2 regions of the Saccharopolyspora sp. NPDC000359 genome follow, and region 2 is predicted to be linked to the other one. Evidence: riboswitches for the same ligand, from Rfam matches in the RefSeq annotation. Region 2 holds a riboswitch; the other holds the start of a gene.

Region 1 (15,650 bases), on a different contig from region 2:
GGCGTGATCCAGGCCGATCCGCGCACCACCGCGACCAGGGTCAGCGGTGCCTGGTCCTGGATGCGCAGCGACCACGGAGGTTCGAGGATCGAGCGGAGGAGGAATGCGCCGCGCGCCCGCGGCCCGTCCAGCAACCCGGCCAAGGTGTCCACGGCACGAGCTTATGGCCCGACGCGGCGCTCCCGGAGTCCTCTCAGGGCCCGTGGTTGCGCGACCTCCATGGAAATCGTGGGTCGGAATTCCATCGGGATCGTGGCGGAACTCCCGGGGCTGGACGATCGATTATGGAGTGTGGACACTGAGTCATGGATCGTCCAGAGAAGGGCGGCTTGACTGGGGGCATGGCAGACAACGAACAGAAGCCCGTGCTCGTCCTCGGCGCCACCGGTCGGACCGGTCGCCGCGTCGTCGAGCGCCTCACGTCCATGGGACGACCGGTCCGCACCGGGTCCCGCTCGGCGACACCGCCCTTCGACTGGACCGACCGCACCACCTGGCCCGCGGTGCTGACCGGTGTCGGTGCGGTGTACGTGTCCTACCAACCCGACCTGGCCGTTCCGGGGGCCGTCGAGGCGGTGCGGGAGTTCGCCGAGCTGGCGGTCCGCAGCGGGGTGCGGCGGCTTGTGCTGCTGTCCGGACGTGGGGAGGCCGGAGCGCAGCGGGCCGAGGCGGCGGTCCAGGGGGCCGGTGCCGAGTGGACGGTGGTGCGGGCGGCCTGGTTCCAGCAGAACTTCAGCGAGGACTTCCTGGTGGACGGGGTGCGCGCGGGGGAGGTCGCGCTGCCGGTCGGTGCGGTCGGGGAGCCGTTCGTCGACGCCGAGGACATCGCCGACGTCGCCGCCGCCGCGCTCGCCGAGCACGGGCACGCGGGGCAGGTGTACGAGGTGACCGGACCGCGGCTGCTCACCTTCGCCGATGCCGTCGGCGCGATCGCCGCCGCCACCGGCCGGGACATCGCCTTCTCCACGGTCAGCCCGGAGCAGTACCGGGCGGGGATGACCGAGCACGGTGTGCCGCCGGAGGTGGTGTCCTTGGTGGAGCACCTGTTCGCCGAGGTCCTCGACGGCCGCAACGCGCATCTGGCCGACGGGGTCCAGCGAGCCTTGGGCCGCGAACCCCGGGACTTCACCGACTACGCCCGCCGAACCGCCGCGACCGGCGTCTGGAACCCGGTCTCCTGACCCCCTCCGGGCGAACCACAGTTTCAGTTGAGACCGCAGACCCCGGTGTGCCGGGGAGCCGGAGGTTGTGGACGAACCGTCTGGGGTTTCGCGATTCCAACGAGGTGATCTCACCGGACCCGCAGAGGCGAGTCGCCGGACGCTTCACAGTTTCAACTGAAACTGTAATCACCGGTGTGTCGGGCACCCGACACGCCGGTGATGTGTCGGGACGCTTTCACTGAGATCACCCGATGGGAATCGGACGTCTGATCGCCACTGGAATCGCATTTACCCACCGCAAGTCCACGGCAGGAACCCGAACACCCGAACAGCTTCGGCCAGGGGGTGTGGAAAGGGGGAGGGTGGAATGCGAGAAAGCGGGCTGAGGCGTGCTCAGCCCGCTTCCGGTGCTCGCGGTCAGGCCCTGGCGAAGGCGAGGGCCACGTTGTGGCCACCGAAGCCGAAGGCGTTGTTGATCGCAGCGGTCTGCTCCACGTGGCGCGGCTTGTCGGCGACCACGTCGAGCTCGACCTTCGGGTCCTGCTTGTCCATGTTCCGGGTCGCCGGGATGACGCCGTGCTGCAGGGAGAGGATCGTGATGATGCTCTCCACCGCACCGGCCCCGCCGACCAGGTGGCCGAGGGAACCCTTCGGCGCGGTGACCACCGCGTCCGCACCGATGGCCTGGCGCACCGAGTTGGCCTCACCGACGTCGCCGACCACGGTCGAGGTCGCGTGCGCGTTGACGTGTCCGATGTCCGACGGCTCCAGGTCGGCGCTGCGCAGCGCCTTGCGCATCGCCCCGATCTGGCCGCGGCCGTCCGGGTGGCTGCCGGTGATGTGGTAGGCGTCGGAGGTGATTCCGGTGCCCGCCAGCCGGGCGTAGATCCGCGCGCCGCGCGCCTTGGCGTGCTCCGCGCTCTCCAGGACGATCACCCCGGCGCCCTCGCCCATCACGAACCCGTCGCGGTCGACGTCGAACGGGCGGGAAGCCCGGTCCGGGTCGTCGTTGCGGGTGCTCAGGGTCCGGGCTTGGGCGAACCCGGCGATGGTGATCGGGTGGATGCAGGCTTCCGCGCCACCGGCCACCACGACGTCCGCGTGCCCCTGCTGGATCATGTCGAAGCCCTTGGCCAGGCCCTCGGCGCCCGACGCGCAGGCCGACGCGGGGGAGTGCACCCCGGCGCGGGCCCGCAGGTCCAGGCTGACCATCGCGGCCGGGCCGTTGGGCATCAGCATCGGGACGGTCAGCGGCGAGACCTTCCGCAGCCCGTGCTCCTCCAGCAGGTCGTCCTGCTGCAGCAGCGTCAGCGGGCCGCCGATGCCGGTGCCCAGCGCCACCCCGAGCCGGTCCGGGTCGACCGGCTCGGACTCGTCGGACGGCAGCTCGAAACCGGCGTCCGACCACGCCTCCCGGGCGGCGATGACGGCGATCGCCTCGCAGCGGTCCATCCGGCGCAGCTGCACCCGGGGCAGCACGTCGGCGGGCTCCACCGCCAGCGGCGCACCGATCTTGGCGGGCAGCTCGAAGCGGTCGAGCCACTCCGCCTCGAGGCGCTTGATGCCGGTGGCGCCGTTCAGCACTCCGTCCCAAGTGGACGCGACGTCGCCGCCCAGCGGCGTCGTCGCGCCCAGCCCGGTGATGACGACTTCGGTCGTCATGCGTTCTTGGTGATGTAGTCCACCGCATCACCGACGGTCTTGAGGTTGGCCAGCTCGTCGTCCGGGATCTTCACGCCGAACTTGTCCTCGGCCTGCACGGCGATCTCGACCATGGACAGGGAGTCGATGTCGAGGTCGTCGACGAAGGACTTGTCGACGGACACCTCTTCGGCGTCGACACCGGCGACCTCTTCGACGATCGCGGCCAGACCCTTGGTGATTTCCTCGTTGGACACGGTGTTCCTTCCTGGTACTTGCGTTCCTCACCGCGGGCTTGCGGCCCCGCGGCAGCTTGGGGGTCAGGGGCAGACGGCGACCTGGGCGGAGTACGACAGCCCGGCCCCGAAGCCCACGAGCAGCATCACGGCACCGCTGGGGATCTCCCCAGCACCCCGCATGTGGTCGATGGCCAGCGGGATGGACGCCGACGACGTGTTGCCGGAGTAGACGATGTCACGGGCGACCACGAGGTCGTCACGCGCACCCTGGCTCTGCAGCTTCCTGGCGATGGCCTCCACGATCCGCAGGTTCGCCTGGTGCGGCACCAGGACGTCCACGTCGGACAGCTGGAGCCCGGCCGCCTCGACCGCGCGGGCCGCGACCGGGGCGATCTGGGTGGTCGCCCACCGGAAGACCGCCTGGCCCTCCTGGTAGATGTACTTGCCCTCGCGCAGGTAGATGGTGTCGACCAGGTCGCCCGCGCTGCCCAGCACGGCGGGGCCGAGCTCGGGCTCCTCGGCCGGACCGACCACCGCGGCACCCGCGCCGTCGGCGAAGATGATGCAGTTGGCGCGGTCCTGCCAGTCCAGCCACTCCTGGAACCGCTCGGAGCCGATGACCAGCACGTTGCGGGCCGAACCGGCGCGCACCGCGTCCGAGGCGGCGGAGAGCGCGTAGACGAACCCGGCGCACGCGGCGTTGACGTCGAAGGCGCCCCGGGCCTTGATGCCGATCTGGTCGGCGACCTGGGCCGCGGCGTTCGGGATGCCGCCCGGCATGGTGCAGGTGGCCACGATCACCTGGTCGATGTCCGAGGGGGCCAGGCCGGCGTCGGCGACTGCCTTGGCCCCGGCCTCGACGGCCATGTTGACCACGGTCTGGCTGTCGTCGCCGAGGCGGCGGTGGATGATCCCGACGCGCTGGCGGATCCACTCGTCGTTGGTGTCGACGATCTTGGCCAGGTCGTCGTTGGTGACGATCCGGTTGCCCTGCGTGCTGCCGAAGCCGAGCAGCCGGGTGCCCGCCGGAGTGGGGTTCTGGGCGATGCGGGGCTTGGTCACTCGTCGCTCCCGAGCAGGTCGGCGACCTTGTCCAGGTCGGCGGGGGTCTTCAGAGCGACGGTCTTGACGCCCTTGAGTTCACGGCGCACCAGGCCGCTGAGGGTGCCCGCGGGCGGGAGTTCCACGACGGCCTCGACACCGCGCTCGGCCAGGGTCGCCATGCAGCTGTCCCAGCGCACCGGGTTGGTCACCTGGGAGACCAGGTGGCGCAGGACCTCGGTCGCGCCGGTGAGGACCGAGCCGTCGGCGTTGGACAGCAGCGGCAGCGCGGCGTCGCGCGCGTTGACCTGCTCGGCGTGCTTGGCCAGGGTTTCCTGCGCGGGCGCCATGAAGCGGGTGTGGAAGGCACCGGCGACCGGCAGCGGGCGGACGCGGGCTCCGGCCGGCGGTTCCGCGGCGAGCTGCTCGAGCGCGGGCAGCCGCCCGGCGGCGACGATCTGACCAGCGCCGTTGCGGTTGGCCGGGTCCAGGCCGAGCTGATCGAGGTGGGTCACCACGTTGTCGGGTTCACCGCCGAGCACGGCGGACATCCCGGTGGGCTCCAGCCCGCACGCGGCGGCCATCTCGCGGCCGCGGACTGCCGCCAGCGCGACCGCGTCGTCGGCGTCCAGCGCTCCGGCGACCGCTGCGGCGGCCAGCTCGCCGACGGAGTGCCCGGCGACCGGGGTGCCGTCCGGCACGGTCACGCGGCGGCGCAGCTCCTCGGCGGCGATCAGCGACAGCGCCACCACCAGCGGCTGGGTGACCGCAGTGTCCTTGATCTCATCGGCCTCGGCGGTGGTGCCGAGGCGGACCAGGTCCAGGCCGGTCAGCTCGGACCAGGCGCCGAGCCGTTCGGCGACACCGTCCAGCTCGAGCCACGGGTTGAACATCCCTGGGGTCTGCGACCCCTGTCCAGGGGCTAGAAGCGCGATCACCCTTGCTACTGAACACGTCGTGATGCGCTCGGAGTGATGCCGAGACAGACGAAGTCCGGAGCGCAATCTTGTGGGGTGTCTACAACCCGGTCCCGCGCGGGGGCGGGCAGGAGGGCGAATCGTTGTCGGCTGTGTTCGGTCGGTGACACATCGGTGAAAAACGGTAAAGCCCTGGTACTGGACGTGACGGCTGTGCTCACCAGAGGCCGCGCGCCTTGGCCAACCTGCCGACCGCCAACCCCACCCGCAGGACGTGCGCGTCGCGGGCGTTGGACGGCGTGCGGCCCGTGAGTTCCGCCACCCTCCGCAGCCGGTACCGGACGGTGTTGGGGTGCACGTACAGCTGCCGCGCGCAGTTCTCCAGCACGCCGCCGACCTCGAGGTAGGTGTCGACGGTCTCCATCAGCGCCCCACCGGCGTCCACCAGCGGCAGCACGATCCGCTCGACCAGCTGCCGCTCGGCCTCCGGGTCGCCGGCCAGCGCCCGCTCTGGCAGCAGGTCACCGGCGGGCACCAGGCGCGGTGCGGTCGGCCAGGCCACCACGGCGCGCAGCGCGGACATCGCGTCCGCGGCCGACCGGTGCGCCTCGGCCAGGTTGGACACGGTCGGCCCGACGACCACCGGGCCCTCGTCGAACGCCTCGGTCAGCCGCGCCGCCGCCTCCTCGTCGGAGCGCTCCTCACCGGAGCTGCCGAAGACGACCACGAGCCGACTGCCCTGCACCCCGAGCAGCACCGGGCAGCCGAGCCGGGCTGCGCGGCTGCGCACCTGGTAGACGATGGTCGGCGGGTCGTCGGAGGGGGCGTTGCCGACCAGCACGGTCGCCTCTGAGGAGGGCTCCCAGCCCAGTGCCGCGGCGCGGGAGAGCAGCGATTCCTCGGCGTCACCGCGCACGATCCCGTCGACGACCAGCGCCTCCAGCCGCGCGTCCCACGCGCCGCGCGCCTCCGCGGCGGCCGCGTAGGAGGTCGCCGCGGCGAAGGCGATCTCGCGGGTGTAGCGCAGGATCGACTCGGTCAGCAGGGTGCGCTCGTGCTGCTGGTCGGCCAGCTCCGGGAGCTGCTGCTCGAACACGTCGATGGCGACCCGCACCAGCTCCAGGGTCTGCCGGAGGCTGACCCAGCGGGACAGGTCGCGCGGGGCGGCGCGGAAGGCCTCGGCGGTCAACCGGATCGCCTCGGTCGGGTCCTGCAGCCAGGCCACGAAGTTGGACACGCCGGTCTGGGTCACCAGCAGCACGCTGGCCCGCTGGTCAGCGGGCAACCGGCGGAACCACGGCAGCCGCTGCTCCATCGCGCCGACGCTGGCCCCGGCCAGCCCACCCGAAGCGCGTTCCAGGCGGCGGAGGGTGGGTGCGGAGATCTGCCGTCGCGCACCACTGTCCCGCTCACCTGCGCGTTCGGTACTCATGCCTCCCAGAATCGCACGCCGCCGATCAGCTCCGGCGGGCACCGGTTGACCGGTGCGGGCGGGCTCACACCGCAGAACGGCGGAAAAGGCGCATAACGACCGGTGCTGACCCGCGGTGATTCCACCTAATCCATTAGGGGAATCAATTCGCCCGTTCGAGGCGGTCTTTCGGTTTGTCGATCAGCCGAATAGCAGAAACGATCACCCATTGACCACCGCCGTTCGGCTTCCCCCCCGAGGTGACATCGTGGATACCTTGCAAAACGGATTGGCCCAGGCCTGGGCCAGCATCGCCACATTCGTGCCCAAGCTCGTCATGTTCCTGATCATCCTGCTGATCGGCTGGTTGATCGCCAAGGGCGTCTCGAAGGCCCTCCAGGTGCTCTTCGTCCGGCTCGGTTTCACCCGGCTGCTCAAGCGCGCCGGGCTGGCCGACCTGGCGGCCAAGACGCAGATCGACCTCGGCGGGCTGCTGATCAAGGTCGTCTACTACTTCATCCTGCTGATCTTCCTGCAGCTCGCGCTCGGCGCCTTCGGCCCCAACCCGGTCAAGGACCTGATCGACCAGATCGTGCTGTTCCTGCCCCGCGTGCTGGTCGCGATCGTGCTGGTGCTGGTGGCTGCCGCGGTGGGCCGGGTGGTCGCCGACCTGGTGCGCAGCGCGCTGGGCAGCCGCCCGATCAGCGGTGTGCTGGGCAAGATCACCTTCGGCTTCATCGTGGCCCTCGGCGTGATCGCCGCGCTGAACCAGATGGGCATCGCGCTCACCGTGACCACGCCGGTCCTGGTCACCGTGCTGGCCACCGTCGGTGGCGTGATCGTCGTCGGCGTCGGCGGCGGTCTCATCCGGCCGATGCAGCAGCGCTGGTCGAAGTGGCTGACCGACGTGGAATCCGAGTTCAGCACCAGGAAGGGCGCGGGACCGGGCCCGGAGCAGGACCCGAACCCCGGGACCAGCGGGCTCTGAACCCCGCGGCGCTGGTTGACCAGCGTGGCGGTGGCTCACTGGATCGATCGAAGGTCGGGACTCACCCGTTGGGTGGGTCTCGACCTTTTTCACGCACTTGGCCGTGGTCGCACGCACCCGTTCGCGACACCATGAGGGAACAGATCAAGCCAGGAGAGTGATCAGGTTGGCATTGCCCCTCGTCTGGCTGGCGGACGCCCTGCGCGAGGCCGGGCTGGCGGTGGTCGAAACCGACGGCTGGCGGGAGCGCACCGCCACCTCGGGGCCGCAGCCAGCACCGGTCGGCGTGCTGGAGCACCACACCGCCACGCCCGCCTCCTACGACAACCCGGCGCCCAGCGTCCAGCTGTGCATCGACGGCCGCCCCGACCTCGCCGGACCGCTGTGCCACGCGGTCATCGGCTTCGACGGGGTGGTGCACATGATCGCCGCGGGCCGCGCGAACCACGCGGGCGAGGCGAAGGCGTCCGGCCCGAACCCGGGAGGCGACGGCAACACCCTCTACGTCGGCTTCGAGTGGGACTACCAGGGCGTCGACCAGGGCCCCAGCCCGGAGCAGCACGCGGCCGCGCTGACGGCGACCCGGGTGGTGCTGGAGCGGTTGGGGCGCCCGGCGGACGCCGCGCGCGGCCACAAGGAGACCAGCGTCACCGGCAAGATCGACCCTGGTCACGTGGACATGGACCGGTTCCGCGCCGAACTCGGGAACAAGGACCAGGAGGACCAGATGACCCCGGAGCAGGAGGCGATCCTGCGGCGCCTGGAGCACGAGCTGCTCGGGCCCCGCGGGCCGAACGGCGAGATCCAGGGCTGGCACACCGAGCTCGGGCCGCGGACCATCGTCGCGATGCTGGTGGACCTGGTGAACACCGTGGTGGCCAAGCAGGCGCCGGACATCCCGGCGCAGGCCGGTGCGGGGGACCCGGAGGCGATCAAGAAGGCGTTCCAGGCGCTGCCGCCGGACCAGGCGGCGCCGCTGCTGGCCGAGCTGGTCCGCATCCAGCACGACCGCCAGCTCACCCCGGAGCAGTACGCGCAGCGCCCCCAGCCGTAGGGGTCAGCGGCTCAGCCAGGTGGTGAACCGCTTGAACCCGATCAGCTCCAGCCCCGGTGTGCTGCCGATGAGCTGCGGGACGTCGTGGTCGGCCTGCAGGTTGTTCGCCACGACCGCGCGGTGCGCGGCTTCGTCGACGAACTCCGCGTAGTTGACCACCCGGGTGCCGTCGGTGCTGATGTGGAAGTGGTTCGAGATCATCCCGGCCGGGGGCGCCACGTCCGTCCGCCGCGCGAAACCGGGTTCCTCGTCCAGCAGCGTGTCGACGAACCGCCGCGCGGTGTCGTGGCTGTCGGACCGGAACCGCACGGCCACCACGCAGCCCGGTCGGTCCTGGCTGAGCACGAGGCTCCGGTACCGGTGGAACGCAACCGCCCGCGCGGTGCGGTCATCCGGTGCGGTGCGCAGGTGCTCCTCGCAGGAGGCCTGGTCGGACCACTGCGAGTAGTGCAGGAGGGTGCTGCCGTCGGTGCCCACCAGGACGGTGTGCGAGAGCAGGCCGGTCGGCTGGTTGGCGACGTCCGCGGCGGCCCGCGCCGCCGCGAGCTGCCGTTCCGGCGCCTCGGACCACTCGCCGACGAGCACGAGTCCGGCGTCGGCGCGGGTGATGTCGGGCAGGTCGTTCATCTCGGCGGTACCTCCTGGGATCAGCTGAAGTCGGCGGTGTGGTCGGCGACCCACTGCCGGAAGGTCTTGGCCGGTCGGCCGGTGACGTCCCGCACGGTGCTGGTCACGAGGCCTGGGGTGCGGGCGAGTTGGGCGTAGCCGTCGAGCGCTGCTTCGGCGACTTCGCGCGGCGAGCCGGGGAACATCTTGGCGGCGGCCTCGGCGCGTGGGATCTCCTCCCAGCGCAGCGGCCGGCCCAGGGCTTCACCGATGATGCGCACCTGGTCCGCCTGCGTGAGCAGCTCCGGTCCGGTGAGCGTGTGCTTGGCCCCGTGGTGTCCGCTGCTGGTCAGCGCTTCCACGGCGACTGCGGCGATGTCGCGCTCGTGGATTGGCGACAGCTGGGCTTCGCCGAAGGCTCCGCGCACCACTCCGCCCGCGCGGATCTCCGGCGCCCAGGACAGCACGTTCGTCGCGAACGCGTGCGGTCGGAGGAAGGTCCAGTCCAACTCGGAGTGCTCGATCTGCTGCTCGACCTCGGCGTGGAACTGGGCGATCGGGCCGTGCTGCTCGGCCACGTCGTCGCGCACCGCGCCGGAGGAGACGAAGACGATCCGCCGGGCGTGCTGGCCGATAGTCTCGATGATCGCCGGGTTGGCCGGGACCGTGGCGAAGGGCCAGACCAGCAGCACCGAGTCGACCTCCCGCGGCGCGGCGCGCAGGCTCGGCAGGTCGGTCAGGTCGCCGCGCACCGCCTCCACCCCGCTCGGCAGCGCAGCCGGGTTCCGGGCCATCGCGCGGACGTCCGCCCCCGCGCCGTGCAGCAGGTCGACGGCGTGCCGTCCGATGTTGCCGGTCGCACCGATCACCAGGGTCCTGTCGTGGGACATCGCAGCTCCACCTGTCGCTTCGGAGGGCGGCGATCCGCCGCCCGAAAGTAAAGTACAACATGTAGTGCACTTAATGCAACGAGCGTTGTACTTCGACGGGGCGGGGATGCATCGTCAGCGCGCCCGTTCCCGGCGGGCGGGCGCGGTGGTGGGGTGAGTCAGCGGTCGCGGGAGATGCGGCGCTGGGCGCGCTGGTCCCGGCGGTCCAGCAGGCGCTTGACCAGCGCGGGCTGCTGCTTCAGGGCCTCGGGTTCGTCCAGCAGGCGGTTCAGCCGCTGGTAGTAGCGGTTCGGGGAGAAGCCGAAGCGCTCCTGGATGACCCGCTCCTTGTTGCCCTGGTACTGCCAGTGCTCGAGCTCGAAGGCGAGGATCGCGTGATCGGTGTCGTTCATCCGGCGTCCCCCTCCTGCGACGAGCTGCTGATCGAGTCTACCGGTGGGCGCACGCGTGTTCGATCGGCCGTCCGGAGGGCGTTGCTCACACCCGCGCGTGCGGGCTCCCGGTCCTCCGCTCGCGAGCGCAGCGCGACGAGGTGCCTGGTCAGCGCCGCGCCCGCGAGCAGCGCCACCAGCCCGCACACGCCCGGCCAGCCGAAGTACGTGAAAGCCCGCACCCCGAGCCAGGATCCGGCGCTGCCGCCGAGGAAGGCGCAGGTCATGTAGGCCGTGTTGAGCCTGCTGCGGACCTCCGGTCGCAACGCGTAGATCCGCACCTGGTTGGCGACCATGCCCGACTGCATGGTCACATCGAGCAGCAGCGTGCCCAGCACGAGGCACGCCAACCCCGGCACTCCGCCGAAGGTGCCGCCGACGAGCACCGCGGCCGCGGCGATGGTGCCGATCATGCAGGCGAGGTTGACGACGTCCGGGCCCCGCCGATCCGCCTGGCGGCCGGCGACCGGGGTGCAGACCATGGTCGCCGCGCCGACCACCGCCAGCGCGCCGACGGCCGGTGCGCCGAGACCGTAGGTCGGGCCGGTGAGCAGCAGCGCCACCCCGGTCCAGACCGCGGTGAAACCGGCGAACACCATCGCCTGGTAGAAGCACGAGCGCCGCAGCTCCGGCTCGGTGCGCAGCAGCCGCAGCGCTTCGCCGAGCAGCGCCGGGTAGCGCTGCGTCGACGGCGGTTGCGTGCTCGGCACCGCGAACGCCAGGACCCCGGCGATGAGCAGCACGAGCACCGCGGCCACCAGGTACGGCGCCCGCCAGCCGAGCCACTCGCCGAGCGTGCCGCCGAACGCGCGGGACAGCAGCATGCCGCCGATCGACCCGCTCAGCAGCATCCCGATGACCGTGCCGCGCCGGTCCTCGCTCACCAGCCCGGCGGCCAGCGGGCTGACCAGCGGCGCGATCACGGTCGTGGTGCCGATGAGCGCGCTGGCTGCCACGAGCGGCGGGAGCGACGGAGCAGCCGAAGCGGCCAGCAGGCCCACGCCCGTGGCGACGAGCAGGCCCGCGATCAACTTCCGGTACGGCACCCGGTCGCCGAGCGGCACCAGCAGGAAGATGCCGACCGCGTAACCGAGCTGCACGGCCGTGGCGACCAGCGCGGCCACCTCGGGCGGCACGTCCAGACCGGCCGCGACCAGCGGGCTGACCGCCTGCGGGAAGTAGATGTTGCCCACGCTGATCCCGCAGGTCACGGACAGCAGCAGGACGAGCAGGCGGCTCACCGGTCGGGCTCGCGCAGGTCGGCAGAACTGGGCATGGGATTAAGATCCGGTCCCCGCGGGCGGCGGCACAAGCGGATTTCGGACGTGTGATCCGACCCACGTACGCGTCCGGGAACAGATCAGCAGGCGCACGATGTTGCGCAGGACGAACGAAGTCGTGCGCTCCGGGGCTCGGTGAAAATCCGAACCGGCGGTGACAGTCCGCGAACCGGCTCCTCCCCAACGAGGTGTCGGCCGATCCGGTGGAATTCCGGGACCGACGGTGAAAGTCCGGATGAGAGGCAGCGCACGGGTGGCCGGGGCCGGACTGCACCCGCAGGCAGGGGCCCGCATGCTGCCCGCGCACCCCGGCGCGCGCGTCGCCGGTGGGAGGAGCGGGCGTGCGGACTGTCGCGGAATGGTTGCTTGGCAACGGGATCACCGTGCTGGGCCAGCAGATCTCGTGGGCGGAACTCGTCGGGCAGCTGTGCGCCCTGGCCGTGGTCTTCCTCGCCCAGCGCAGGACCCTGGCGACCTGGCCGGTCCAGGTCTCGGCGACGGTGCTGCTGTTCGCGGTCTACGCCTCGGCGCACCTGGGCGGGCTGGCCGTCCGGCAGGTGATGATCCTGCTGATCTCCCTCTACGGCTGGTGGGCGTGGAACCGCCGCAGCGATCCCGTCTACGGCGTCGTGGTGCGCAAGGCCAGGGGAGTGGAGCGGCTCGTGCTGATCGGGGCGCTGGTCCTGGGCACCTCCGCGTTCGCGCTGCTGCTGTCCGCACTGGACGCCTCGTGGGCGCCGTGGCCGGACGCCTGGATCTTCGTCGGCACGCTGGTCGCGTTCTGGGCGCAGGGCCGCGGGTTGGTCGAGTTCTGGTTGGTGTGGCTGGCCGTGGACGCGGTGGGCGTGCCGCTGCAGATCGCCTCCGGCCTGCACTTCAGCGCGGCGATCTACGTCGTCTTCGCGGCCCTGGTGGTGCACGGCTGGTGGAGCTGGAACCGCACCGCGCGCGTGCAGCGGGCGCGGGAGGGTGCTGCTGTCAAGGCTTGACTCCGGGTGTTCGGCGGTGGTGTATGCGGAGTGATCACAATCGCCGGAAGGGGTCGAAATGGGGCGTCTCGCGCGGAGCGCGGTGGTTCCACTGGCCGTCTGCACCCTGCTGGTGGCGCCGACGGCGTCCGCCCAGGAGCGGACCACAGCACCGACGACGGGTTTCGAGCAGACCGACGGAAAGCGGTGGACGACACCGGAGGAGGAGTCCGAGTTCCTGCGGGCCGTCGACGAGGTCAGTGAGGCCGTCTCGGTCGAGGAGATCGGCAGGAGCACGCAGGACCGCCCGCTGCGGCTGGTCCGCGTCGGTGCCCGGTCGGCGCGCACGAGCGTGCTGTTCACCTGCTCGCAGCACGGTGACGAGCCGTCCGGCCGCGAGGCCTGCCTCAGCAGCATCCGCGACCTCGGCCTCACCGACGACCCGCAGGTGCGCGAGCTCCTGCGCACCACGAGCCTGCTGTTCGTGCCCAACGCCAACCCGGACGGCAACGTCGCCAACACCCGAGGGAACGCCGACGGCGTGGACATCAACCGCGACCACCTCGCGCTGGAGACGCCAGAAGCCCGGGCCATCGCGCGGGTGGTGCGCGACGAGCGGCCCGACATCGTGCACGACCTGCACGAGTACGGCGCCAAACCGCCGTACTACGTGAAGGACCTGCTGGCGCTGTGGCCGCGCAACCTCAACACCGCCGAGGGCGTGCACGGCGAGTCGGAGCGGCTGTCCGAGGAGTACGTCCGGCCCGCGGTCGAGGACACCGGGTTCTCCACCGGCGTCTACGGCATCTGGACCGACCCGGAGACCGGGGAGCCGATCAAGCAGGTCGCCGGCGACGGGCAGGAGCGGATCCTGCGCAACACCACCGGCGTCAAGAACGCCGTCGGCCTGCTGGTGGAGACCCGCGTCGACCCGCTGACCGAGGAGGAGCAGGCGGACCCGGCGGTGAACAACCACCGCCGCGTCGACTCCCAGCTCGCCGGGGTCGGGGCGACGCTGCGGATGGTGTCCGAGCGTGGCGGCGAAATCACGGCCGCGACCGCGCGAGCCCGGCTGGCGGGCCTGCGCGACCAGGGCCCGATCTACTTCGGCGGTGCCGACAACGAGCCGCCCGCCCCGGAGCAGGTCGACGAGGACCCGCCGTGCGGCTACCGCCTGACGGCCGACCAGTTCGGCGAGGTGCGCGACGAGCTCGCCCTGCACGGCGTGCGCAGCATCCCGGGGCCGGACGGATCGCGCGTGGTCCCGATGCGCCAGGAAGCCCGCTCCCTGGTCGCCCTGCTGCTCGACCCGCGCGCCGAGTTCCGCCTCGCCGACGGGGAACCCCTGACCTGCTGACCACAGTCGTGAGTGGCGATGGTGGTTAGGACGACCATCGCCGCTCACGAGTCGGTGGTGTGGGGTCGTGAGCGGCGATGGTGGTTGGGGCAACCATCGCCGCTCACGAGTCGGTGGTGCGGTCAGGCGTCGCCGGGGTCCGAGGTCTGGGGGCCGGCGGCTTGGGCGTCGTCCAGGCGGTAGCGGCGGGCCGCCTCGACGACCTGGGACTTGTCCACCTGCCCGGAGCGCGCCAGCGCGGCCAGCGTCGCGACCACAGTGGACTCCGCGTCGACCAGGAACACCCGCCGCGCGGCCGGGCGGGTGTCGGAGAACCCGAACCCGTCCGCGCCGAGGCTGACCATCTCGCCCGGCACCCACGGCCGGATCAGGTCCGGCACCGCGCGCATCCAGTCGCTGACCGCCACCACCGGCCCTTCCGCCTGCGACAGCACCCGCGTCACGTGCGGCACCTGCGGTTCGGCGTCCGGGTGCAGCAGGTTGTGCCGGTCGGCGGCCTCGGCCTCGCGCCGCAGCTGCGACCAGGACGTCGCCGACCACACGTCGGCCTGCACCTCCCACTCCTCGGCGAGCACCCGCTGCGCCTCCAACGCCAGTGGCAGGCTCACGCCCGAGCTGAGGACCTGCGCCTTCGGCCCGTCGCCGCCGGGTGCGGCCTGGTAGCGGTACAGGCCGCGCAGCAGCGCGTCGACGTCGAGGTCGTCCGGTTCGGCGGGCTGCCGGTAGGGCTCGTTGTAGATGGTCAGGTAGTAGAAGACGTTCTCGGCGTCCTCGCCGTACATCCGCCGCAGGCCGTCCTTGACGATGTGCGCGACCTCGAACGCCCACGCCGGGTCGTAGGCGACCACCGCCGGGTTCGTCGCGGCGATCAGCTGCGAGTGCCCGTCGGCGTGCTGCAGGCCCTCACCGGTCAGCGTGGTGCGCCCGGCGGTCGCGCCGAGCACGAACCCGCGGGCCATCTGGTCGGCGGCCGCCCAGAAGCTGTCGCCGGTGCGCTGGAAGCCGAACATCGAGTAGAAGATGTAGATCGGGATCATCGGCTCGCCGTGCGTGGCGTAGCTGGTGCCCGCCGCGGTGAACGACGCGGTCGACCCGGCCTCGTTGATGCCCTCGTGCAGGATCTGCCCCTGCTCGCTCTCCCGGTAGGCCAGCATCAGCTGGTAGTCCACCGGCGTGTAGAGCTGGCCGAGCGGGTTGTAGATCTTCTGCGACGGGAACATCGAGTCCATGCCGAAGGTCCGCGCCTCGTCCGGGATGATCGGCACGAGCCGCGGGCCGATCTCCTTGTCCTTGGCCAGGTCCTTGAGCAGCCGGACGAACGCCATGGTGGTGGCGACCTCCTGCTTGCCCGAGCCGCGCCGCACCACGTCGTAGACCTTGTCGCCGGGCAGCACCAGCGGCTTGGCCTTGGTCCGCCGCTCCGGCAGGTAGCCACCCAGCTGGCGGCGCCGTTCCTGCAGGTACTGGATCTCCGGCGCGTCCTTGCCGGGGTGGTAGTAGGGCGGCAGGTAGGGGTCCAGCTCGTCGTCGGAGATCGGGATCCGCAGGCTGTCCCGGAACTGCTTCAGGTCGTCCAGGGCCAGCTTCTTCATCTGGTGGGTGGCGTTGCGGCCCTCGAAGTGCGGGCCGAGGCCGTAGCCCTTGATCGTCTTGGCCAGGATGAC
Region 2 (15,650 bases):
CGCCGTGCTGGGGCGGCGGCACGTGCCGTGGGACTCCGACATCACCGTCGCCTGCGGCGGCGCGACCGTGCAGCCCGGCGACGTGGTCGTCGGCGACGACGACGGGGTCCTGGTCATCCCGCCCGCCCTGCTGGACGAGGTGCTCGACGCCTCGATCGAGCAGGAGGCCGAGGAGGCGTGGATCGCCGCCCGGGTCGCCGAAGGAGCCGCCGTCGACGGCCTGTACCCGCTGACCGGCGAGTGGCGCAAGCGGTACGAGGCCGAGCGCAGCACCGACTGACCGAACACCGACGCACAGCCCGCAGGAGGATCGAGATGAGCAACACCCCGGGTGCCTGGCGCACCCGCCCCGAGGAACTGACCGGATCGATCGCGCCGGTGGTCACCCCGTTCACCGCCGACGGCGCGGTGGACCACGAGTCGCTGGCGAACCTGGTCGACTGGCAGCTCAAGCAGGGCTCGGACGGGATCTCCATCGGCGGCTCGACCGGTGAGCCCAGCGCGCAGACCATCGACGAGCGGGCGGCCGCGATCCGCACGGTGCTCAAGGCCGTCGACGGCCGGGCCCCGGTCGTGCCGGGCACCGGTTCGGCCAAGCTCGACGAGACCATCGAGCTCACCGGCGCCGCGCACGACGCGGGCGTGGACGCCGCGCTGATCATCACCCCGTACTACGCGCGGCCCACCCAGGAAGCGCTCTACACCTGGTACAAGACGGTCGCCGCCGAGTACCCCGACCTGCCGATCATCGCCTACAACGTGCCGAGCCGGACCGCGGTGGAGATCGCCCCGGAGACGGTCGCGCGGCTGCACCGCGACGTGCCGAACTTCGTCGGCATCAAGGAGACCACCAAGGACTTCGAGCACTTCTCCCGGGTCATCAAGGCGGCCGGGCGGGACCTGCTGGTGTGGTCCGGCATCGAGCTGCTGTGCCTGCCGCTGCTGGCGCTCGGCGGCACCGGCTTCATCAGCGCCACCGCCAACATCGCACCGGCCGCGACCAAGGAGATGTACGAGGCCTACCGCGCCGGTCGGCTGGAGGACGCGCTGGACATCCACTACGGCGTGCACCCGCTGGTCGACCTGATCTTCGTGGAGACCAACCCGGCGCCGGTCAAGTGGGTGCTGGAGCAGCGCGGCCTGATCAGCTCCGGGCACGTCCGCTCGCCGCTGATCACCCCGACCGAACCGGGCAAGGACAAGATCCGCGCGCTGCTCGCCGAAGGCGCCGACTACCTCTCGCCGGTCGACGACAGCGACACCATCGCGGCCCGCACCGCCACCACCGGAGGACAGTGACCATGACCAACCAGCACGTGCCGCAGAACCTCCCGAAGCGGATCCAGCACTTCATCGACGGCGAGTTCGTGGACAGCCTGGACGGCGCCACCTTCGACGTCCTGGACCCGGTGTCCAACCAGAACTACCTCGAGTCCGCGGCGGGCAAGCAGGCCGACGTGGACCGCGCCGTGGCAGCGGCGCGCAAGGCCTTCGACGAGGGGCCGTGGCCGGGGATGCTGCCGCGCGAGCGCGCCCGGGTGCTCAACCGGATCGCCGACATCGTGGAGACCCGCAACGAGCGGCTGGCCGAGTGGGAGAGCTTCGACTCCGGGCTGCCCATCACCCAGGCGCTCGGGCAGGCCAAGCGGGCCGCGGAGAACTTCCGGTTCTTCGCCGACCTGGTCGTGGCGCAGGCCGACGACACCTACAAGGTGCCGGGCAAGCAGGTCAACTACGTCAACCGCAAGCCCAAGGGCGTGGCCGGGCTGATCACCCCGTGGAACACGCCGTTCATGCTGGAGAGCTGGAAGCTCGCCCCGGCGCTGGCCTCGGGCTGCACCGTGGTGCTCAAGCCCGCCGAGTTCACCCCGCTGTCGGCCAGCCTGTGGCCGGAGATCTTCCGCGAGGCCGGGGTGCCGGACGGGGTGTTCAACCTGGTCAACGGCATCGGCGAGGAGGCCGGTGACGCGCTGGTCAAGCACGAGGACGTGCAGCTGATCTCCTTCACCGGGGAATCGGCCACCGGCAAGGTGATCTTCGCCAACGCCGCCCCGACGCTGAAGGCGCTGTCCATGGAGCTCGGTGGCAAGAGCCCCGCCGTGGTCTTCGCCGACGCCGACCTCGACGCCGCGATCGACTCGACGGTGTTCGGCGTGTTCTCGCTCAACGGCGAGCGCTGCACCGCGGGCAGCCGGATCCTGGTGGAGCGGCCCATCTACGACGAGTTCGTCCGGCGCTACGTCGAGCGGGCGAAGAACATCAAGGTCGGCGACCCGCACGACCCGGCCACCGAGGTCGGCGCGCTGGTGCACCCCGAGCACTACCAGAAGGTCGTCAGCTACATCGAGATCGGCAAGACCGAGGCCAAGCTGGCCGCCGGTGGCGGTCGGCCGGAGGGCCTGGAGACCGGCAACTACGTGCAGCCGACGGTGTTCGTGGACGTGCCGCCGACCGCGCGGATCTTCCAGGAGGAGATCTTCGGCCCGGTCGTGGCGATCACCCCGTTCGACACCGACGAGGAAGCGCTGGAGCTGGCCAACGACGTCAAGTACGGGCTGGCCGCCTACGTGTGGACCTCGGACCTGGAGCGGGCGCACAACTTCGGGCAGCGCATCGACGCGGGCATGGTCTGGCTCAACTCGCACAACGTCCGGGACCTGCGCACGCCGTTCGGCGGGGTGAAGGCCTCCGGACTCGGCCACGAGGGCGGGTACCGGTCGCTGGACTTCTACTCCGACCAGCAGGCCATGCACATCTCGCTGGCGCCTGTCCACACCCCCAAGTTCGGCGCCTGAGGGCGTCACGCAAGCGAAGGAACGTTCAACGATGAGTGTCTCGGAGCTGACCCCGCCCGACATCGTCCGCTGCGCCTACCTGGACCTGGTGGTCACCGACCTGGCCGCTTCCCGGGAGTTCTACGTGGACACCCTCGGCCTGGTGGTCACCGAGGAGGACGACGAGGCGGTCTACCTCCGCTCGTTCGAGGAGTTCATCCACCACAACCTGGTGCTGCGCAAGGGGCCGGTCGCCGCGGCGGCGGCGTTCGCCTACCGCGTCCGCACCCCGGAGGACGTGGACCGGGCCGAGCAGTGGTTCGCCGCCCGCGGGTGCCGCACGGAGCGCCGGAAGGACGGCTTCACCAAGGGGATCGGCGACTCGGTCCGGGTCACCGACCCGCTGGGCTTCCCGTACGAGTTCTTCTACGAGGTCGAGCACGTCGAGCGGCTGGCCTGGCGCTACGACCTCTACACTCCGGGCGCGCTGGTGCGCCTCGACCACTTCAACCAGGTGACGCCGGACGTGCCGAAGGGGCGGGCCTACCTGGAGGAGCTCGGGTTCCGGGTCACCGAGGACATCAAGGACGAGGAGGGCACCACCTACGCGGCGTGGTTGCGGCGCAAGGCGACCGTGCACGACACCGCGCTGACCGGTGGTGACGGGCCGCGGCTGCACCACATCGCCTTCGCCACCCACGAGAAGCACAACATCCTGGCCATCTGCGACAAGCTCGGCGCGTTGCGCAAGTCCGACGTCATCGAGCGCGGTCCCGGGCGGCACGGCGTGTCCAACGCCTTCTACCTCTACATCCGCGACCCCGACGGGCACCGGGTGGAGATCTACACCCAGGACTACTACACCGGCGACCCGGACAACCCGGTGGTGACCTGGGACGTCCACGACAACCAGCGCCGCGACTGGTGGGGCAACCCGGTCGTGCCGTCCTGGTACACCGAGGCCTCGCCGGTGCTGGACCTGGACGGCAATCCGCAGCCGGTGCAGGAGCGCACCGACACCAGCGAGATGGCCGTGACGATCGGCGCTGACGGGTTCTCCTACACCCGCAAGGACGACGTCGCGGAGGGCTTCAAGCTCGGCAACTCGCTGTGAGCGACCGACGTGCGCGGCTCGCCCGGTGCTGATCGACGGCCCGCGCAGCTGAACCCGGTGCGGGGTCCCGGTGGGGTCCCGCACCGGCCAGGGCCTGCCCAGCTGGACCGGGCAGGCCCCACCGGTCGTTGGGCAGCGGTTCCCGCGGCGGTGGAATTCGCCGCCGGGGTGGGCGAAGCGCTGGGTGCGCGACTGGATTCCCGCCGGAATTCCCGAGAACCGCCGCCGTTCTCGGGGATCTCGCCCTTGTGCGGCGCCGAGGCCGAACTATACGATACGGCCGTTCGATATTAGAACTTGTTGTTCTTTTATAGAACAAGCGCTGGTCGCGCGCAGGACCCACAACGATGTGAGGAGGAACCGTGCAGTTTCACCACCACGGGTACGTCTCCGGTGATCCGCGGGTGCAGCCACCCGCGGGGGTCGGTGTCGATCGTCCCGAGGAGCTCCCGGACGAGGTCGACGTCCTCATCGTGGGCAGCGGTCCGGCCGGGATGATCGCCGCCGCGCAACTGGCGCAGTTCCCCGACATCGTCACGCGCATCATCGACCGCCGCCCGGGACGCCTCGAGGTTGGTCAGGCCGACGGCATCCAGGCCCGCAGCGTCGAGACGTTCCAGGCGTTCGGCTTCGCCGGGCGGATCACCGAGGAGGCCTACCGCATCACCGAGATGGCCTTCTGGAAGCCGGACCCGGAGAACCCGGAGAACATCGTCCGCGCCGCGCGCACCCCCGACGACCCGTCCGGGATCAGCGAGTTCCCGCACCTGATCGTCAACCAGGCGCGCGTGCTCGACTACTTCGCCGAGGCGGCGCGCAACGCCCCGGCCCGCCTGGTGCCGGACTACGGCTACGAGTTCGTCACCCTCCAGGTCGCCGAGGACGGCGAGCACCCGGTCGCGGTCACCCTGCGCCGCAGCGCGGGGGCGGACGAGGGCGCCGAGCGGACCGTCCGGGCCAAGTACGTGATCGGCTGCGACGGCGCCCGCAGCAAGGTGCGCGAGTCCATCGGCCTCGAACTCGTGGGGGACCAGGCCAACCACGCGTGGGGCGTGATGGACGTGCTGGCCGAGACCGACTTCCCCGACATCCGCACCAAGTGCGCCATCCAGTCCCACGACGGCGGCAGCATCCTGCACATCCCGCGGGAGGGCAACCACCTGTTCCGGATGTACGTCGACCTGGGCGAGGTCCCGGAGGACGACAACGGCGCCGTGCGCGGCACCACGCAGGAAGAGGTCGAGGCCCGCGCCAACCGGATCATGCACCCGTACAAGCTGGACGTGAAGCACGTGTGCTGGCGCAGCGTCTACGAGGTGGGGCACCGGCTCGCCGCGAAGTTCGACGACGTGCCGCCCGAGCTCGTGGGCATCCGCAGCCCGCGAGTGTTCATCACCGGCGACGCCTGCCACACGCACAGCGCGAAGGCGGGCCAGGGCATGAACGTGTCGATGCAGGACGGCTGGAACATCGCCTGGAAGGTCGCGCACGTACTGGAAGGCCGTGCCCCGGAGTCGCTGCTGGACACCTACTCCGCCGAGCGCCAGGTGATCGCGCAGAACCTGATCGACTTCGACCGGCAGTGGTCGAGCCTGATGGCCGCCAAGCCCGAGGAGCTGTCCGACCCCAGTGAGCTGGAGGACTTCTACGTCAAGACCGCGGAGTTCCCCGCCGGGCTGATGACCCAGTACCAGCCGTCGATGATCATCGGCGCGGCCACCCACCAGGACCTGGCCACCGGCTTCCCGGTCGGCAAGCGCTTCAAGTCCAACCCGGTCACCCGGGTCTGCGACGCCAACCCGGTGCACCTGGGCCACCACCACCGCGCGGACGGGCGCTGGCGGATCTACGCGTTCGCCGACCGGCCCGCCGCCGGGGAGCCGTCGAAGACGACCGACTTCGCCGAGTGGATCACCAGTTCGCCGGAGTCACCGGTGCTCGCCCACACGCCCGAGGACGCCGACGTCGACGCGTGGTTCGACGTCAAGGTGGTCTACCAGCAGCCGCACACCGGCGTCGACATGGCCGCGGTGCCCCGGGCGTTCCTGCCCAAGGTCGGCCCGTTCTCCCTGGTGGACTACGAGAAGGTCTACGCAGCCGACCCGGCGGAGGACATCTTCGAGGCGCGCGGCATCGACCGGGGCGGCGCGCTCGTCGTGGTGCGGCCCGACCACTACGTGGCCAACGTGCTCCCGCTGGACGCCGTGGACGAGCTGGCCGCGTTCTTCGCGGGCATCTTCAGCACCGCCAAGCGCCCGGTCGGCAGCTGAACCCGGGGGTCAGGCGCCGTACGCCCGCTGGACGCGCTTCGCGGCGGTCTTGAGGCGTGCGGCGATCTCCTCCTCCGGGCGGGGGAGCGAGACGTGGATGACCGCGATGGAGGCCAGCGGCTGGTCGGGCAGTACCAGCGGCACCGCGACGGAGCGCAGCGACGGGACCACCTCGTCGCTGCTGCGCGCGAACCCCAGGGCGCGGCTCTCCGCGATCTCGGCGCGCAGCTCGTCGGTCATGTCCGCGGGCCAGGCGCTCTCGGGCAGTTCCAGCAGGATCGCCTTGCCCGGCCCGCCGCGGGTGATCGGGTGCCGGTGGCCGGGCTTGTAGGACACCACGGCCACCGACTGCCGGGGCGCGCTGCTGACCAGGGTGACGGCCTCGTGCCCGTCGTTGTGCACCGCGAGCAGGCAGGTCATCCCGAATTCGTCGGCGACGTCGGCGAGTTCGGGCAGCGCCGCGGACTGCAGGTCCCGCGAGACGCCCGCGGCCAGCGCCGCCAAGCCCGCCCCGAGTGCGATCCGCCCGGCGCCGTCGCGGACGACCAGCCCGTGGTCCTCCAGGGTGCGCAGCAGCCGGTAGGCGACCGAGCGGTGCACCTCGAGCTCCGCGGCCAACTCGTCGATCGACAGGTTGCGGTCGGCGGCGGAGAGGATCTCGAGCAACCTGATGCCGCGGCTCAGGGTCTGCGAGCCAGCCTGCCGGTCGGGCATGGAGCCGTGCCTTCCTGCCCGGTGCGCGGGCGGTCGTCCGGTGTGGGGGTACCCGAAATCCTATGCGGGCGAGGGCGACGGCTCCGCCGCGGCGTCAGGCCGGGGAATCCGGGCGGGAGGTGACGTACTCGGTCATCGTCCGGAGCTTGTGGTCGCGCGCGACGCGCTCGATCTCCGCCTGCGAGGCACCGGCCCGGATCAGCGCGACGAGCCGGTCGTGCTCGTCCACGGAGGACAGCGTGCGGCTCGGGACGAAGGTGAAGCTGGACCGCCGGATGCCCGACATCCGCTGCCACTCCCGGTGCACCAGGTCGAGCAGGTGCTGGTTCGGGCAGCTCTCGCACAGCACCCAGTGGAAGCGGTGGTTGAGCTCGGTGAACCGCACCGGGTCCAGCACCCCCTCGCACAGCTGCCGCATCTCCGCGTTGAGGGCGGCGGCCTCGGCCAGCTGCTCCGGGGCGATGCGCGTGGCGGCGAGGCTGGTGGCCGCGCCTTCCAGGTAGGCCAGGGTCTGCATCGCGTTGGCGTAGTCGGCGGTGTTGATGCCGGCCACCTGGGCGCCGACGTTGCGGGTGAACGTCACCAGGCCTTCGGCCTCCAACCGCCGCACCGCCTCGCGTACCGGCACCGGGCTGGTGCCGAACTCGCGGGCGATCTGGTCCAGGACCAGCCGGTACCCGCTGGCGTAGCGCCCCGACAGGATGCGGGAGTGGAGTTCCCGGTAGACCTTCTCCGACTTCGACAGCGCCTGCGCACCGGTTGTGCTCGGCATCTCCCTCGTCCCGTCCTCGGCTGGCGACACCTGCGGATCGTATACGGCGGGGGCGGTACGGCTGCCCGGACCGCCCCCGCGCCGGGTGCCTAGCGCTTGGCCGCCGCGGCGAGCTCGGCCGCGCCCGGGATGTCGAACGCATCCGCACCGAGGGACCCGCCGGTGCGGTCCCTGATCGTGAACGTGGCGACCAGGCCGACCACCGCGAGGCCGAGCAGGTAGGCCGACACGGCCATGGAGCTGCCGAACGAGGCCTGCAGCCAGGTCGCGATCATCGGGGCGAAGGCCCCGCCCAGGATCGCGCCGAAGGCGTAGGACAGCCCGGTCCCGGAGTAGCGGACCTGGGCGGGGAACATCTCGGCCAGCATGGCCGCCTGCGGTCCGTAGGTGAACCCGATGCCGATGCTGAAGACCAGCATCGCCAGCCCGATCAGCAGCACGTTCTCGGTGTCGATCAGCCAGAACATCGGGAACACCCAGATGATCAGCGCGGTGAACCCGATCTTGTACACCGCGGTCCGGCCGATCCGGTCCGACAGCACGGCGCTGGCCATCGTGGTGACGATCCAGGCGGCGCTGGTGAGGGTGACCAGGTTGAGCACCGTCGAGCGGTCCATCTCCAGCACCGTGGTGGTGTAGGAGAGCAGGTAGCCGCCGGTCACCATGTAGCCGGCCGCGTTGTTCGCGGCGAAGGTGAGGGTGCCCTGCAGCACCTGCGGCCCGTTGAAGCGGAACATCTGCACCAGCGGAAGCTTGACGCGCCCCTGCTCGCCCTCACCACCAGCGAACACCGGCGACTCGGCGACGCCGAGCCGGATCACCATGCCCACCACGATGAGCACGACGGACAGCAGGAACGGGACCCGCCACCCCCAGTCGAGGAACTGCTGCTCGGTGGTCGTCGCGGTGACGACGCTGAGCACCGCGGTGGCGATCAGCATGCCGACCGGTACCCCGATCTGCGGGAAGCCGCCGTAGCGCCCGCGCTTGGCCGCCGGGGCGTGCTCGACGGCCATGAGCGCCGCCCCGCCCCACTCCCCGCCAGCGGAGAAGCCCTGCAGGACGCGCAACGCGATGAGCAGGACCGGAGCCCAGATCCCGATGGAGCCGTAGGTGGGCACCAGGCCGATCAGCGTGGTGGAGGCGCCCATGAGCATGAGCGTCAGGACCAGCATGGCCTTGCGCCCCAGCTTGTCGCCGAAGTGCCCGGCGACCATCGCGCCGAGCGGGCGGAAGAAGAAGCTGACCCCGACGGTGGCGAACGACATCAGCCGCCCGGCGAGCTCCCCGTAGGAGGCCACGAACGGCTCGAAGAACATCGGGGTCAGCACCAGGGCGGCGGCGTTGGCGTAGATGAAGAAGTCGTACCACTCGATGGTGGTGCCGACGAGCGTGCCCAACGCGACTCGGCGGTGCTCCCGCCGAGTCCTCCCCTGCGCGAGGTCCGGTTCGGGCATGGCAGCTCCTTTGCTGTGTCCGATGCGGTGCTGCGGTGGACCTGGGTGCCGCTGCGGAGCCCGCCGCCGGTGTCCGGCCACGGGTCGCGGGTCGGCGGAAGCTCCCAACATCACCTACGAAATCAGATACGATCTGAGATCTTGCGGGCGTGAGCTGCGGTTGTCAATGGTCGACCGACTGGGGGATTGCGGCACCGGTTCCAGTGTCGTAACGCAGCGGAATCGCCCGTGGGGAGCCTCTCCCTCGTGAGTGGCGATGGTTGCTCTTGCCGCCATCGCCACTCACGACTGCTTTCACCGTCGATGCCTGGCTCCAGGTCCTCGAAGCGGCTCCTCGGTGGGCATGGAACTTCGCTGAGTGCGCAGTCGGTGTCCCCTGGTGAGGAAGCGGCTCGTCTCGGTCGCGCGGGTGCCATGGCGCGGAAGGCGCTCGTTGCTGCCCGGTGCTGTTCGGCTGGGCAATTTGTCCAGTGGAATCGACATGTCGCCGGTCAGATCGGGCACAGTGATCAGCCGTGGAGGCGACTCTTGCACGGTCTGGCGGTGGTTGCGCACCCTTCCGAGCATGCACACAGCTGATCTCCGCGCTCTGCACCGCCTGATGCTGGTGGCGCGGCGCCTCGACGAGGAGGCCATCGCGCTGCAGCGCCAAGGCGTCTTCCCCGCTTACGCGCCGGCGAAGGGGCAGGAGGCCGCGCAGGTGGGCAGCGCGGCCGCCCTCGACCTGAACCGCGACTTCGCCTTCCCCGGGTACCGCGAAATCGGCGCGGCGGTCGCGATGGGCGTTGACCTCGTCGCCTACCTGGCCACGCACCTCAACACCTGGCACGGCGGGCTCTACGACCCGCAGGCCTCCCGGCTGGCCCCGATCAACGCGGTCGTCGGCGGGCCCGTGACGCACGCCGTGGGCTGGGCGATGGGTGCGAAGCTGGACCAGACCGGCGGTGTGGCGCTCTCCTACATCGGCGACGGCACCAGCTCGCAGGGCGACGTGCACGAGGCGATGAACTTCGCCGGCGTGTACCAGCTGCCAGTGGTGTTCTTCTGCCAGAACAACGGTTGGGCGATCTCGGTGCCCACCGAGCGGCAGGTCGCCGGGGGCTCGGTCGCCGCCCGCGCCGCGGGCTACGGCTTCGAGGGGCACCGGGTCGACGGCAACGACGTGGTCGCGGTGTTCGAGGCGACCCGCGCCGCGCTGGACCGCGCGCGCGACGGTGGCGGCCCGACCGTGATCGAGGCGATGACCTACCGGATGGGTCCGCACTCCACTTCGGACGACCCCGGCCGCTACCGGACGCTGGAGGACGAGCAGGCGTGGGCCGGTCGCGACCCGCTGGCGCTGGCCGCGCGGCAGCTCTCCGCCTCCGACGTCGCCGAGGCCGAGGAGCACGCCACCGCCGTGGTTCGCGAGGTCCGCGAGGGAGTGCAGGCGTCCCCCGCGCCGGACGCGGAGGAGCTGTTCTCGTTCGTCTACCGCGAGCCCACCAAGGCCCTGCTGGAGCAGCAGCGGGCGTGGAAGGAGTCCCTCGATGCCTGAGCTGTCCCTGCAGCAGGCCCTCAACCTGGCCCTGCAGCACGCGTGCGAGGACGACGACCGGGTGCTGGTGTTCGGCCAGGACGTCGGCACGCTCGGCGGCGTGTTCCGGGTGACCGACGGGTTGAAGGCCAAGTTCGGTGACCGGGTCTTCGACACGCCGCTGGCCGAGGCGGCGATCATGGGCACGGCGGTCGGGCTGGCGATGCACGGCTGGCGCCCGGTCCCGGAGATCCAGTTCGACGGCTTCAGCTACCCGGCGCTGGACCAGATCGTCAACCAGGTGGCGCGCATGCACTACCGCAGCCGGGGCGTGCTGAACATGCCGATCACGCTGCGGCTGCCCAGCTTCGGCGGGATCCGCGCGCCGGAGCACCACGGGGAGAGCCTGGAGGCGGTGTTCGCGCACGTGCCCGGCCTGAAGGTGGTGTCGCCGTCCACCCCGTCGGAGGGCTACCACCTGCTGCGGCAGGCGATCGCCGACCCCGACCCGGTGATCTTCATGGAGCCCAAGCCCCGCTACTGGCAGCGGGAGGACTTCGAGCCGTCGGAGCCGGTCGCGCCGATCCCGCCGGGCACCAGCCGGGTGGCGCGCGAGGGCAAGCACGCCACGCTCATCACCTGGGGCGCGATGGTGGCCCGCTGCCTGCAGGTCGCCGAGCTCGCCGCCGAGGACGGGGTGGAGCTGGAGGTCGTGGACCTGCGCTGGCTCAAGCCGATTGACGTCGACGGCCTGGCCGCGTCCGTGGCGAAGACCCGCCGCGCGGTCGTGGTCCACGAGGCCCCGCTGACCGCCGGGCTCGGTGCCGAGGTCTCCGCGCTGGTCACCGAGCGCTGCTTCGGTGAGCTGCGCGCGCCGGTGCAGCGGGTCACCGGCTTCGACGTGCCCTACCCCTCGGGGGCGTTGGAGGACGAGTACCTGCCCAACGCCGACCGCATCCTGACCGCAGTCCAGACCACATTGGAGTACCGCCGTGGCTGAAGTGACCTTTCCGCTGCCCGACCTCGGTGAGGGCCTGATCAGCGCCCGCGTGCTGGAGTGGCTGGTCGAGGAGGGCGACTGGGTGGAGCGCAACGCCCCGCTGGTCGAGCTGGAGACGACCAAGTCGGCGGTGGAGATCCCGTCGCCGCAGTCCGGGTACGTCGCGCGGCTGCACGTCGGTGCCGACGAGGAGCTGGCGGTGGGCGAGTCGCTGGTGACCTTCACGGTCTCCGACGAGCAGGCCGGCATCGTGGGCACCGTGCCCGAGGAGAAGAAGCCGCAGCGGCGGGTCCGCCTGAGCCTCCCGGAGGACTGACCGTGTTCGCCACCGCCGAGGACGGCGCGAAGATCTGGTGCGATGCCGAGCCGGGCCCGACCCCGGTGCTGCTGATCCACGGTTTCGCGTCGGACAGCGAGAGTACCTGGGTGCGCACCGGCTGGACGCGCGCGCTCGCCGAGCGCGGGCACGTCCGGGTCGACCTGCGCGGGCACGGCCAGAGCGAGCGGCCCGCCTCCGGTTACGCCCCGGAGGCGCTGGCCCGCGATGTCCTGGCCGTGCTGGAGGAAACCGGTCTGTCCACTGTGGATGCCGTGAGCTACTCGATGGGCGGGTTGGTGGCGTGGGAGCTGGCGAAGCTGGCGCCCGGCCGCGTCCGGCGGATCGCCCTCGGTGGCATCGGTGGTCGCGCCGCCGACCGCACCTCGATGCGGGGCGTGGCGGAGGCGCTGTCGGCGGACGGCCTGGACGCGTGCGTCGAGGCGGTGGCGGGCCACCGGCTCGAGGGCCCACCACCCGTCCCCGTGCTCTTCGCCGCGGGGGACCAGGACGACATCGCTTCGGACGCACCGGAGTTCGCCGCCGGGCTCGACGCGCCGTTCGTCCCCCTCGGGCGGCGCAACCACCTCAACGCGGTGTCCAGCCGGCTGTTCAAGCAGGCCGCGGCCGACTTCTTCGACCAGTGACTGCCCGGTGGACCCGCGCTGGCCAGCGCGGGTCCACCGGAGTTCAGCCGCGGTTGCGGGCGGCGACCAGGTCCGCGATGGAGATGAGCACGAGGCCGTGCTCGTCGGCGAAGTCGCGCAGCTGCTGGCCGCGCATCATGGTGCCGTCGTCGTTGACGAGCTCGGCGAGCACACCGGCCGGGGGCACCTCGGCCAGCCGGGCGAGGTCGACCGCGGCTTCGGTGTGACCCGGGCGGTCCAGCACGCCGTTGGCGGAGGCGCGCAGCGGGAAGATGTGCCCGGGCTGCACGAGGTCGTCGGGCCGGGAGCCCGGATCGACCAGGGTGCGCAGGGTCGTGGCCCGGTCCGCGGCGGACACCCCGGTGCTGATCCCCTCGCCCGCGTCCACGCTGACGGTGAACGCGGTGCTCATCCGGTCCCGGTTCCGGTTGGTCATCAGCGGGATCTCGAGCCGGTCGAGCAGCTCCGCGGCCATCGGCGCGCAGACGATCCCGGTGGTGTACCGGACGATGAAGGCGATGTCGGCCGGGGTGACCGTGCTGGCCGCGCAGATCAGGTCGCCTTCGTTCTCCCGGTCGGCGTCGTCTACGACGACCACGACCCGGCCCCGGGCGAACTCCCGCACGGCGTCCTCGACCGGGTCGAGCCGCAGCTCCGCCGAGGCCTGGTCGACCGTTGCGCTTGTTGACATCTCCGGTGCCTCCGTTCGCGTCGTGCTGCGCACCGGGGCACCTGCGGGCACGCAGTCACGTCCGACGCGCGCAGCGGCGCGGCGGCAGCATGCCCGCGTGCGCAGCCTCCCATCCGGACTTTCACCGTCGGTCCCGGAGTTCCACCGGGTCAACCGGCCGACTGGGTCGACCGGGTCGCGGACTGTCACCGCCGGTTCGGACTTGCACCGACCCCGGAGCGCACGCAAGTGTGGTTGGCCGGGAGTCTGGCACACCCCACCACCCCAGGCGACCATCTGTCACCCACCTCACTCCCACCACACCTCGGCAACAAGATGAGGTTCCGCCCCAACCTCGAGCGCGGTCCCGGCTCGCCGGTGAGGCGATTCGAATTGGGCGTGCTGCGGCGGCTTCGGCGCTTCACCGAAGACTGGCTTGGACCAGTCGCGCGACCTCGACGATGTCGTGCACGAGTGCGCAAGGACAGGCTGGCCGGTCACGAGGTGAGTGCGACGGCAGCTTCGGCGGTGGCCTGGAGGACTTCATCGGCCGGTGCGCCGGTCACCGGTTCGGCCTCGGCGGAGATGATTGATCGGCCTGAGGTCCTCGAGTCGTAGTGGTGGCCGGTGAAGGGCACGAGGGCGACGATCGGACGGATGTCGCCGGTGCCGTGCTCGTCGAGGAGGCGGCGGAACTTCCGGGTGTCCGTGGCCCTGCGCATGGTTACCTTGGACACGGCCACCACCATCGTGTTGCCCGCCTCGTCGCTGACCGGGTACTGCCAGCGGTCGATGCTCTGGCACGGCGTCCCGATGAGGAACTCCTGCACCTGCCCGTAGGTGAGAGCGGCGCACTCGACGGCGTTCTCGAAACGTTCCCGACCCTTGCGCATCCGCAGCTGCTGCCAGGCGCTGCGGGAATCCCCGCGCCGCGCAGTCCGCTTCGCCTTGCCCAAGTTCGACTGGATGTTGCGGATGACGGCGGATTCAGCGGCGGAGAGCGCAGAGGTGCCGCCCGCCGACCCAGTGACCGCAGCGGTGCCGCCGAACCCGCCCGATGCGCCGAGGGCCACCGCTGTGCCGACCGCAACAGCAACCGGCCCACCACGCCCCTTCTTCAGCAGGATGCGGCGCCCGTCAGGCAACGTGCGCCATCGTTCTTCCGGCATCGTCCTCCCATCCGTTCGGTGCGGACGCATTCTTGACCGGTCGATGAGGACCTGTCCGGCAAAGTGATCTCTATCGACCGAACGGAGTACGAACTCTGGCGCAGTCGCCCTGTCGTCGCTTCGAGGAACGTCGTCGGCGGACTGCGGTCCTCACCAGAACTGTGCTCCCACCGGCCGAATCGAGGTGTGGGGCCGGCCGCCAGAAGTGTGATTTCCATTGAAGTCAGATGTCCGATTTCAATGGGCATTGCGCAGATCGTTGCTCGACAACACAGTCCACCTGGGAAACGGTAGTGGGGCGGGAGGCGCCGGGTGGCTCGACCGGTTCGCGAGGGCGGTGCGGGTGGTCTCGTACCGTGCTGCGACATGGTGCACTTCTTCCGGCGGTACCCGCTGCTGAGCAGGTACGAGGCCGCGCTGCTCGGGATCACCGCGATGTGGGGCGCGACGTTCCTGATCATCCACGTCGCCATGCGACACAGCGGTCCGCTCTTCTTCGTCGGGGTGCGCTTCCTGACCGCCGCCGCGATCGGCGTCCTGGTGTTCCGGCGCACTCTGGCCGGGCTGACCCGGCGGGAGTGGGTGGCGGGCAGCGCGATCGGCGTGATGATCTTCCTCGGATACGGGTTGCAGACCTGGGGCCTGCAGACGATCAGCAGCAGCGCCTCGGCATTCATCAGCGCGCTCTACGTGCCGGTGGTACCGCTGCTGCAGTGGGTCGTGCTCCGCAGGGCGCCGCGCCTGATGACGCTGGTCGGTGTCGCACTCGCGTTCGCCGGGTTGCTGCTGCTGGCCGGACCGGGCGCGGCGGGGATCTCGCTGAGCACCGGCGAGCTCGTCACCGTGCTCAGCGCGGTGGCCATGGCGGCCGAGATCATCCTGATCGGCTCGTTCGCCGGGAAGGTCGACCTCGGCCGGGTCACCGTCGTGCAGCTGTTCGTCGGCGGCGCGCTGTCGCTGCTGCTGATGCCGGTGGCTGGGGAGCGGATCCCGAAGTTCTCCTGGGTCTGGCTCACCGCGGCGGTCGGCCTCGGTGCCGCCAGCTACCTGATCCAGCTCACCATGAACTGGGCGCAGCGCTTCGTCTCCCCGACGAGGGCGACCATCATCTACACCGGTGAACCGGTCTGGGGAGGCGTCATCGGGCGCATCGCCGGGGACCGGCTCCCCGGTCTGGCGCTGCTCGGAGCAGTCCTGATCGTGCTCGGAGTGCTCGTCAGCGAGCTGAAAC

Evidence for each region. A riboswitch is a leader RNA that binds a small molecule or an ion and turns the genes downstream of it on or off. The one in region 2 is predicted to bind FMN.
Region 1: linked by a shared signal. The riboswitch ahead of ABT324_RS08920 (nicotinamide mononucleotide transporter family protein) and the one ahead of ribB (3,4-dihydroxy-2-butanone-4-phosphate synthase) in region 2 are both predicted to bind FMN.

Annotation. Positions count from the first base shown of each region.
Region 1 covers NZ_JBEPDU010000009.1:115,913-131,562, reverse strand. Annotated here, with positions in the region: gene ABT324_RS08985 (AraC family transcriptional regulator) at 1-152, opposite strand, end outside; gene ABT324_RS08980 (NAD(P)H-binding protein) at 342-1,181, shown strand; gene ABT324_RS08975 (beta-ketoacyl-[acyl-carrier-protein] synthase family protein) at 1,581-2,825, opposite strand; gene ABT324_RS08970 (acyl carrier protein) at 2,822-3,061, opposite strand; gene ABT324_RS08965 (beta-ketoacyl-ACP synthase III) at 3,125-4,105, opposite strand; gene ABT324_RS08960 (ACP S-malonyltransferase) at 4,102-5,022, opposite strand; gene ABT324_RS08955 (PucR family transcriptional regulator) at 5,219-6,433, opposite strand; gene ABT324_RS08950 (mechanosensitive ion channel family protein) at 6,681-7,400, shown strand; gene ABT324_RS08945 (peptidoglycan recognition protein family protein) at 7,567-8,454, shown strand; gene ABT324_RS08940 (antibiotic biosynthesis monooxygenase) at 8,458-9,081, opposite strand; gene ABT324_RS08935 (NAD(P)H-binding protein) at 9,102-9,950, opposite strand; gene ABT324_RS08930 (DUF3263 domain-containing protein) at 10,109-10,342, opposite strand; gene ABT324_RS08925 (MFS transporter) at 10,339-11,622, opposite strand; FMN riboswitch at 11,780-11,912, shown strand; gene ABT324_RS08920 (nicotinamide mononucleotide transporter family protein) at 12,003-12,650, shown strand; gene ABT324_RS08915 (M14 family metallopeptidase) at 12,733-13,986, shown strand; gene aceE (pyruvate dehydrogenase (acetyl-transferring), homodimeric type) at 14,109-15,650, opposite strand, start outside.
Region 2 covers NZ_JBEPDU010000037.1:48,886-64,535, forward strand. Annotated here, with positions in the region: gene ABT324_RS22770 (fumarylacetoacetate hydrolase family protein) at 1-280, shown strand, start outside; gene dapA (4-hydroxy-tetrahydrodipicolinate synthase) at 316-1,299, shown strand; gene hpaE (5-carboxymethyl-2-hydroxymuconate semialdehyde dehydrogenase) at 1,302-2,795, shown strand; gene hpaD (3,4-dihydroxyphenylacetate 2,3-dioxygenase) at 2,827-3,888, shown strand; gene ABT324_RS22790 (FAD-binding monooxygenase) at 4,251-6,158, shown strand; gene ABT324_RS22795 (IclR family transcriptional regulator) at 6,168-6,872, opposite strand; gene ABT324_RS22800 (GntR family transcriptional regulator) at 6,967-7,674, opposite strand; gene ABT324_RS22805 (MFS transporter) at 7,734-9,101, opposite strand; gene ABT324_RS22810 (thiamine pyrophosphate-dependent enzyme) at 9,667-10,638, shown strand; gene ABT324_RS22815 (alpha-ketoacid dehydrogenase subunit beta) at 10,631-11,617, shown strand; gene ABT324_RS22820 (biotin/lipoyl-containing protein) at 11,610-11,933, shown strand; gene ABT324_RS22825 (alpha/beta fold hydrolase) at 11,936-12,580, shown strand; gene ribB (3,4-dihydroxy-2-butanone-4-phosphate synthase) at 12,624-13,271, opposite strand; FMN riboswitch at 13,369-13,497, opposite strand; gene ABT324_RS22835 (hypothetical protein) at 13,748-14,419, opposite strand; gene ABT324_RS22840 (DMT family transporter) at 14,786-15,650, shown strand, end outside.